DNA from 2 places in the Planococcus sp. APC 3906 genome. Region 1 is predicted to be linked to the other one. Evidence: riboswitches for the same ligand, from Rfam matches in the RefSeq annotation. Region 1 holds a riboswitch; the other holds the start of a gene.
What was found. A riboswitch is a leader RNA that binds a small molecule or an ion and turns the genes downstream of it on or off. The one in region 1 is predicted to bind cobalamin.

Region 1 (4,865 bases):
AATAATGAAGTGATCAGGAAAGTTTTTAGAGTACATTCGGTTTCTCATGCTATGGGTGGAAATTCCATGAGCCTTAGCAGCTTTTGCAATACTTTCGTAAAGAGTATCTCCAACTTGGCATTTATAAGCGTTCTTTAAATTAGTACTACGATCTGCTTTTGCATAGAGCCTTTTGTAAGTAGGAAAATACTCTGAGCCTAATCGATAATAAAGCGTTGTAGTTTTAATATTTAAGAGTTTGGCCGCTTCCCTACCTGATGAGTACTCTACATTGTCAATCATTACTGCTCTGGAATTTGCTTTTTTAACAGAATCAATCATTTTTTGGCTTTTAGTTTTGCCATACTGATGATTCTTTATACCAGACATCTGTAGAACTCTTTGCACTCTTATTGACTCCTTGTTAGGATTCGTTGTGAAAACATCTCCACCAATAGAAGTGAATTTGACATTGTAATACTCAGGAGATTCTACTGCTTTATAAAATAAAATGTAGTATTCCTCCAATGCATTGAGTTCTTCAGGTGAGTTGGCTTCTGCAAGTATGGCTCTAGTAAAGTTCTCCAACCCATATTTTTTTATAGCTCGTTTAAGATAAAGACCTGATCCCATATAAGTTTCCCAATTATTTTTCCGTCCATATATGCACTTTCCAATATACTTCATATTGTTAATTTGATTTGTTGTAACGTATATAAAGCCAAAAGGATTAACCATATGATCACCTCATTTGGTTTTTCCCTTATTATGCTCTATTACTTTTCAACCTTCAAAATTAAAGAGATTTAGCACGGGATTGACTTCTCTATAAGTGTTTCCCCGTTTAGATGGGTTTTCGACAGCCATTACTGACTGAAGGTGCTAAGAATTAACACAAATTACTGCAGTAAATCGACGTCAGCCCCTTGCCGCGCAAATGCTTATTGGGATTCTGGCGGTTGACTTCGTCGCGGTAGAACATATACGGCGTGCCGGTTTCGAGCTGCGACACCATGATGCGCGCCATGATGTCCATCGCCCGGTACGTTTTCCGCGGCAATAACGGATGGGCAGCCGCTTCTTCGTATTTCTCGGTGAAATGCTTCACATCGGCCTCGTCGTAAAAATCCTCCAGCCCGAGCGCATTCCCAGCCCCGTCTTGCCAGCCCATCGTCTGCTTCACTTGATGCGGGCAGAATGTATGCCATTCACCGGTGCTGCGGCCTTGCTCATCGGTTTCCTTCAATTTTTCCATGAACAAATCCGGAATCGCGACACCTGTGAAAATATCATGCGCTTTCCGGCGCTCATCGCCGTTATTCGTTTTCAAGTCCAAAAAGCCGTTCATGATGTCTTTGTGGAACACATCCAGGTAAATCGCCACAGCCCCCTGGCGCTGGCCCAGCTGGTCGACGCTCACTGCTGTGTCGTTGACAAGCCGGATCCACGGAATGACGCCGGAAGAATTGCCTTTGAATTTTTTTATATCAGACCCCATTGCCCGCACCTTGCCGTAATAAACGCCGATGCCGCCTCCGTCCTTGCTGAGGCGCGCGATGTCCCAGTTATTCAGGTAAATGCCATCGAGTGAATCATCTACCGTATCGATAAAGCACGACGACAGCTGGCCAAAGCTCTTGCCGGCATTCGACAGCGTCGGTGTCGCCACCGTCATGTACAAGTTGCTCATCGCCCAATACGCTTCTTTAACAAGCGACATGCGTTTTTCTTTCGGCTCGTTCTGCATCAGCGCCATCGCGATGACCATAAAGCGTTCCTGTGGCAGTTCAAACACCGCGCCTTCGTAATCCTTCGCCAAATAACGGTCTGCCAGCAGGAATAAGCCGATATACGTAAATAACAAATCCCGCTCCGCATCGATTTCGCTGCCGAGCAAGCTGATTTCCTCCTGCGCATAGCTTTCCAGCAGATCGCCGGAATAAATGCCGATTTCCGTCAAGTGGCGGATCAAGCCATAAAAATCGCCGTATTTCGAAGACGCGTCGTAGCTTCGGCTGGCAGCGGCCGCTTCGTATAAGTCATTCAAGTATAAATGGGCCGCGACAAACGTCCAATCCGGTTCCTCCATCGAGATGCGGTCCAATGCATAGCCGATCGCCTGCTCTTTTCTCGCTTTCGCATTGCCCAGCGCCGTGAGTTTGCCGGCAAGCTCCCCGGTCTGCAGTCCGAACTTCTCCTGTGCACGTTCCAGCGCCGTTAAAACGCCTTCCAATCCTGTATCTTCTATGATTTTCATATCAGCACAACTCCTTCGCAAATTCGTTGATTTTCATGCGCCGCTCTTTGCGTTCCTGAGCGCTTTGGAACAATTGCTTTTCGCTGTCGGTTTCCGGCACGACGCCTTCAACCGGAGACGGTTTGCCGTTTTCGTCGACGGCGACCATCGTCAGGATCGCGGTCGTTGTCAAGGTTTTCGTGCGGTTTTTCACGCTCTGGCATTCGGCTTTGACGTAGACTTCCATCGACGTCCGGCCCGTTGAGACGACGACGCCTTCAAGCAGCAAGATGTCGCCGACACGGGCGGATGACAGGAAGTTGACGGTGTCGATGGATGCGGTCACGACGGCTTTGCCGCTGTGCTTCATCGCGGTGATCGCCGCGATTTCATCGATATAGCTGAGCACCGCGCCGCCGAAAATCGTGCCCATGTGGTTTGTGTCGGGCGGCAGCACCAGCCGGGTCTGAATCGTCCTCGATATGTTTGCTGCAATGTGTTTTGCCATGCGGATTGCCTCCAAACTTCAATTTACCAAATAAAAAAACCCATCCTCTCAGGGAGAGGATGGGTTTGTAAACGCAGAATAATCTTCGGAACAGCAGAAAAAGCCGGCTGCATCGCGCAGAGTACCTTCGTTACCCTTCCCAGCTCCCGGAGAAGATCTTAACTGATAACAATGGCAGGTCTCCTGGCTCGTGCGTCATCCTCCGCTATGTCCTTCCCGTCCGTTGGACAGTGGATTGCCATAGCTTGCGTCAGCACTTACAGTTGCGGGTACAGCTCCGGTTTTTCATCGGATTCCCTTTTAAGCCTTTTCAGGCACCATTCTTATTGGCGTTACCATATATGGTGTTTATATGTATACAATATACTAAATATCGTATGTTCAAACTATAAACCACTTTGTTTCCTTTTACAAGCTCCGTTTTCACGGCGCCATCTGGCCTTCTAGAACACTGACGTTACGTAAATATTCTCTGGTCATGATGCTCCATGACAATAAATTCAGCGAAATCCGTGCTGAACTTCCGCGTTTCCACAAAGCCGAATTTTTTGTAAAGGTGGATTGCCCGCGCATTGAATTCCGCTACGGTCAACCGAAGGCAAAGCTCCGGATGTTCGCTTTGGATAACGGATGCCGCGTAGCCGAAGAATCGCTGGCCATTGCCCTGCCCCGTCAATTCAGGATGCATGCCGAGTCCGATATCGATGAATCCTTCGGGATAAATGCCCGCAGCGATGCCTTTTGGAACTTGGGCAGCTCTTCCGGCACAGAGGAAGCCGACTAATTCTCCGTTCCCGTAGACTGCTTCATAAGAACCGTCTAAAAGTTCGCTAAGCGAGTCTTCGCTTGCCTCGTTATCGTAGAAATCGTAAGGCTCTTCATAGCTCCAGCCCAATATTTCCGCTGCAGTTGCTTTGTCCATCTTCTGTTTTGTGAATTGCATATGAATCCCTCTCTTTATGTAAATTCCTGCAGCCAATCCAGCACGGCCTCCTCCATCTCACCGGTAAATCGATGGCCTGTTCCTTCAAAAATTTTGCTGTCGGCTTGTTGATGCTGAAACTCTTCGGTCAAATGCCTGTAATAAGCTGCGTGTCCTTCGAGCGGCACTGTCCGGTCCAGTTCCCCGTTGATCAGCAGCACAGCTCCTTTGCCCGGACGCACTTCCATGGGATCGAAACCTTTCAGCAACATTGCCGTTTGCTCATCCATCGGTGAGCGGTCTTGGCGTTCGCGGAATATCTGTTCCGTCAGTACGAATGCGCCGGAACCATTGATACTCGCAAAACCTGCAATGCGCGGATGGCGTGCAAAAATGCCGGCAGCGATAAAACCACCCATCGAGCTGCCGATCAGAACGATTTCAGTTTCCGGCACGCCAAGAACTTTCTGCAGCGTTCCGAATTCTTCAATGCTTTCTGTGATGGCTTTCCAGAAATACGTCTGGACCGTTTCCATTTCAAACGGATTTTTCACCGGTTTTCTTGTATCGTTGTAGACGATTTCCGGCACCGCCACACGGAAGCCCTGCTCGACCAAAATTCCCGCAAAAGCTTGATAGCTCTCAACTCTTCCGCCCCAGCCGTGGTACAAAACCACCGTCTTCCAGGGTTCTGAAGCTGGCTCTGCCAGATGGTAAATCAATTCGCCAGCCATGATTCTTTTCATTTCTCCTACTCCTTTTTATACGCTTTTAACAAAAACCGCTTGGAATTGGTGCGGATGCCTTTTGAAGTTTGATTCTGCAAGATGAATTTGTTGAACGTTTCCATGTCTTGCGGCTCTTCCCCGAAATTCGGGATGATCGGCGTATGCTGCAGCAGAAACAGCAAGTCTTCCGGCTCCTGGTAATATTCAACAGCATCGTAGTCATCGCTTTCAATGCCTGAAAACCCAACTTCTTCTAATTCTTTTATGTATCGTTCCTTCAGCATTCCGTCCCGTTGCCCGAACGCTTGCCCACGGCCGAATGCCTGTTTCAAATTTTCTTTGTCCCCTTCGCTTACTTGCTGGCTCAGGAATATGCCGCCTGCTTTCAGCACGCGTGCTGCTTCAGCGGCATTATACGGGCAATGGCGGCTGGTGGCCATATCAAAAAAGCCTTCCGGAAAATGGAGGCTTTCCGCTGCCATTTGCAAAAAA
Region 2 (4,865 bases), on a different contig from region 1:
CCTGTCAGCACCGAACCGCTGATCAAAATCATCATCTTGCGCTTTTTCACATCGACTCCGAGGTGCTGCGCCCGTTCTTCTCCGAACAGCATGGCATTCAACTCCCTGCGGTTGAGCCACAGGATAAACGAGCCGATCAAGATGAATGGCAACGCCATTTGGACAAACGGCCAGCCGCGCATCGAAACGCTGCCGAGGAGCCATCCGATAATCTGGCGCAGCTCTTCACCGGTCAAAGCAATCATCAGCGAGATGAGCGAACCGAGAAATGAACTGAAAATGATGCCGGTCAAAATAACAGTTTCCATTTTCATTGCCTTGTCCACCAGCTTCGCAAACGCCATCACGGCGAGCATCGTCAAAAGTGCTCCTAACATGCTCATGACAGGCAATGTGTAAATGCCGAGAAAAGGGATGGAAATGCCGAAAAAGAGTGTCATCACGGCGCCGACTGAGGCACCGGAAGACACTCCTAACGTGTAGGGATCGGCCAATGGATTTTTGAGAAGCCCTTGGAATGCTGCACCCGCAATGGCCAGCGCGGCGCCGACAAGACCTGCCAGCACCACACGGGGCATGCGGATATTCCATAATATATTAGCTGCTCCTTCATCCGATGCCGGATTCCAAATGACAACCGGCGATATCGACACCGTCCCGACCGTTACTCCCAGCACCACGGCGCCTCCCAAAAGAAAAAGAGAGACGAAATAGGCAATTACTTTTTTACTCACTGAAAACCTCTGGATAAACCGTTTTTGCCAATTCCATCAAACCTGCCGTCAATCGCGGGCCTGAACGGGTTACTTGGTCTGAATCCACGTTATAAACTTCTTCTTCTTTCACTGCGGCTACTTCGGCAAAGCCGCTGCGTGCTTTAATTTTTTCTACAGCATCGGGCACATAGGCACCTTCTGTTGAGATGATCACTTCAGGATTCGCATCAACAATCGCTTCTGGATCCATGCTGACCCATCCTTCCTGATCGGCAGCGATGTTTTCAGCATTGATGATATCCAGCATTTCGTCGATGAACGTCCCGCTGCCCGTTGTGTAAATATCCGGTGTGCTTCCGACTTCGACAAATACGGATTTCGGTTCTTCAACCGCGCTTGCTTGTTCTTTTACTTCCGCTACTTCTGCTTCCATGTCAGACACCAATGTTTCCGCTTCTTCTGTTGCGCCAGTCGCTTGGCCGATGATCGAGATCGTTTCATACACTTCATCAAAACTGGTCGCTTCTTGCACCACATAAACCGGAATACCCGCGTCGCGAACTTGCTGAAGCCCCGCTTCTCCTACAGCAACTCCGGACTCATGCGCCAATACCACGTCCGGATTCAAGCTGATGATTTTTTCAACATTGAATTCCTGCCCGCCGATTTTCTCAACTTCTGCAGTTTCTTTCGGATAATTATCAAAATCAGACACGCCGACCATTTTGTCGCCAAGCCCAAGTTCATAAGCAATTTCTGTATTTGAAGGAATCATCGAGACAATCGCCTTCGGCTCTTCTTCAATTATCACTTCTTCGCCAACTGCGTCCGTCAATGTCACCGGGAATTCAGCTTCTCCCGCTGCCGGTGTTTCTGCCGGTGCAGTTTCTTCCTGTGCCGGTGCCGCTTCTTCTCCGCACCCTGCCAATAATAATGCCGCCAAACCTGTACTTAATCCAACTTGCCAAATCTTCTTCATCTGTGAAATCCTCCGTTTCTATTTTGAAAAGCGCAAGCGCCTGTCCAGTCCCGACAGGCTTAAGGCGAATCGCCGAAGCGGCGTATTTTGCCGCACAGGCGAGGCGGCTTAAGACCCCGAGGGACTAGGCGCTGCGTTTTTCAACAAAAAAATAAATCCCCCGCATATTCTGCGAGGGATTGAAAGGACGACATAAAAAAGCATGTACATCCAGCCGGTCCTCGCAGGCTATGTGGGCGTTGTCATAAAGGCAGGTCTCCTGGCTTGTGATCATCGCTTGCTGCGCCTTCCCAAAGTTTTGCTTCAGTGGCTTTGTTGCAGCTTGCTCTCACTTACAGTGGCGGGACCGCGCCGGAATCGAACCGGCTTCCCTTTTAACTCATGTTCTTAGACATAAGCACCTTTATGAATGAATATTCGATTGCCTTACACCAATAGTATACACGAAAAACTTTTCGTGTCGCTTACATTTTTTCCGGAGCGGAGACGCCGACAAGCTTCAAAGCATTGGCAATTGTCGTTTTCACTGCCGTAATGAGCGCCAATCGTGCACGTGTCATGTCTTCGTCTGAAGTGTCGAGGACTTTATTGGCATTATAGAAGCTGTGGAAGTTTGCCGCCAGCTCATGGATATACGTTGTGACGCGGTGCGGAGCACGCTGTTTCGCAGCATCTGCCACGACTTGCGGGAAATCACCGATTTTCTTCAGAACATCGATTTCTTTTTCCGAAGCCAAGAGGCTCAAATTGTCAGTTGATGCGGTGAAGCCTTGTTCTTCCGCTTGGCGCAGGATCGAGTTGATGCGCGCGTGCGCATATTGCGAGTAATAGACCGGGTTCTCGTTGGATTGCGAAACAGCCAAATCCAAGTCAAAGTCCATATGCGAATCGCCTGAGCGCATCGCGAAGAAATAACGGACAGCATCCAAGCCGACCAATTCCACCAATTCACGCATCGTCACCGCTTTGCCGGTACGTTTGCTCATCTTCATCTTTTCGCCGTCTTTGTACAATTGCACCATCTGGATGATGCTCACTTCAAGCGTGTCGCGGTCGTAGCCCAATGCTTCAATCGCCGCTTTCATGCGTGGGATATAGCCATGATGGTCCGCTCCCCAAATGTTGATCAGCTTATCGAAGCCGCGCGACAATTTGTCTTCGTGGTAAGCGATATCCGGCAATAGATACGTGAATGAGCCGTCGTTTTTGATCAATACACGGTCTTTGTCATCGCCGAATGTAGTCGAACGGAACCAAGTTGCCCCGCCTTCTTCAAAAATGTGGCCATTAGCGCGCAGCTTGTCCAATGCGATTTCGATTTCGCCTTTTTCATACAAAGACGTTTCCGAGAACCAGACGTCGAATTCGACGCGGAAATCAGCCAAATCTTTCTGCAATTTCGCAAGTTCCACTTTTAAGCCATGCTTGCGGAACGCTTCGAAACGGTCTTCTTTCGACAAGGACACGAATTTATCGCCGTGTTCTTTGACCAATTCTTCTGCGATGTCTTTGATATCCTGCCCGCGGTAGCCGTCTTCCGGCATGTTCAGCTCTTGGCCAAGCGCTTCAAAATAACGCGCTTCGATCGACCACGCCAAATTGTTGATTTGGTTGCCTGCATCGTTTATGTAGTATTCGCGTGACACGTCATAGCCGGCCATATCCAAAACGTTGCATAACGAATCGCCGACAGAAGAACCGCGTGCGTGCCCCAAATGGAGGTCGCCTGTCGGATTTGCCGAAACGAATTCCACTTGAATGCGTTCGCCGCCGCCTGATGTGCTGCGACCGTAATCTGCTTTCTGCTCAAGGACCAATTTTACAACGTCCTGCAAATAATCTTTTTTGATCGTGATGTTGATGAATCCAGGACCAGCGATTTCGATTTTCTCGATGTTCGCCGCTTCTTTGTCGACGTTTTCAACGATTGCTTCCGCAATGACACGCGGCGCTTTTTTAGCTACGCGCGCCAACTGCATCGCGATATTCGTCGCATAGTCGCCGTTCGCTTTGTCTTTCGGTGATTCCAGGAAAACATCCACCGGTTCTGCCGTCAATTCTGCTTTTTGAACTGCCTCGCTGATTGCTTGTTTGATTGCGTGCTGCACTTTTTCTACTGCATTCATTGTTTGCCCTCCGTAAATTGAATTTCCATTTCGTATTCGCCAACGTGACTCGAGCCCATCGCCAAATCGTAGCGGACTTTAAAATGTGCGTCGCTGGCCGAAAGTTCATGCGCTTTCGTCGTCAGCATGAACGAGCCGTGTTCGTTCGTTAAATTGCCAGTCTGTTCTGTATGCAATAAAAACGGCAGCCGCATCTGCAGGCCTCCGCTTCTCATAATCACGGCATCATGTTCCCCGATCTTCACTGTGGTCTTGATGTCCAGTTCATCCTGCCGCTCCTCATACTGCAAGTAACGCCGGTCATTTTTCACCGTCATCGTTCCTTCAGACCACATTTCAATCGTCTGTTCTTCCACGTCCGGCTGGCGGATTATGGTCGTCAGTTTGATTTTTACCAATTTTCTCATGCCGCCCCGCCTCCTTTAAGTAATAGCCTTTCCATTATAGCTCGATTCCGCGCTTGTTTTCAATTAAGGCTTTGGCGGAATATGCACAAAACACCCAAAAACGGGCAGAAATACAAAAAACCACTCCGAAGAGTGGTTTCACAGCCATCCAATAAAACCTGCTTTTGCATGGAATTATCTCTTGTACGTTTTCACAAAAGAAGGGCGCGCAAAGATGTTCGGCCTCTTGTCGATGCCGTCTGCCGTTCCACGCTTCGCATGCGCCTGGCCATAAGATTCCGACGCTTGCCAGTCTTTAAACGATTGTTCGTCTTTCCACATCGTCAGGATGATGTATGTATCTGAGTTCAGCGGCCGCAATACGCGGATAGCTGCAAAACCTGGCTCCCCTTCCACCTTGCCTGCCCGGTTCTGGAAACGCGATTCGAAAATCTCGCGGCCTTCATCCGTCACTGGAATATTATTGAACACAGCAAAATAGCCGTCGTTAATGTCGCCGACTGCATTCAATACTTCAAACGCTTCAAAACCTTGTGGCTGCTTCTCTCCTTCGCTTTCAAAAAGCACCGTCGATTCGCCATTGTCTGCCAGGCAAATCAGCTGTGCATTCGGAGCGGCGTCTAGCATTGCTGCCTCT

Region 2: it holds a riboswitch for cobalamin, as region 1 does, so the genes downstream of both, QMA09_RS06105 (ABC transporter substrate-binding protein) here and QMA09_RS05485 (acyl-CoA thioesterase) in region 1, are expected to answer to the same signal.

The regions. Positions count from the first base shown of each region.
Region 1 covers NZ_JASDCW010000006.1:58,977-63,841, forward strand. Annotated here, with positions in the region: gene QMA09_RS05475 (hypothetical protein) at 1-717, opposite strand, end outside; partial or broken gene QMA09_RS05480 (ribonucleotide reductase N-terminal alpha domain-containing protein) at 872-2,236, opposite strand; gene QMA09_RS05485 (acyl-CoA thioesterase) at 2,238-2,723, opposite strand; cobalamin riboswitch at 2,880-3,060, opposite strand; gene QMA09_RS05490 (GNAT family N-acetyltransferase) at 3,181-3,666, opposite strand; gene QMA09_RS05495 (alpha/beta hydrolase) at 3,681-4,391, opposite strand; gene QMA09_RS05500 (class I SAM-dependent methyltransferase) at 4,397-4,865, opposite strand, start outside.
Region 2 covers NZ_JASDCW010000007.1:34,932-39,796, reverse strand. Annotated here, with positions in the region: gene QMA09_RS06110 (FecCD family ABC transporter permease) at 1-719, opposite strand, end outside; gene QMA09_RS06105 (ABC transporter substrate-binding protein) at 727-1,695, opposite strand; cobalamin riboswitch at 1,928-2,115, opposite strand; gene argS (arginine--tRNA ligase) at 2,160-3,821, opposite strand; gene QMA09_RS06095 (YwiB family protein) at 3,818-4,228, opposite strand; gene QMA09_RS06090 (antibiotic biosynthesis monooxygenase family protein) at 4,403-4,865, opposite strand, start outside.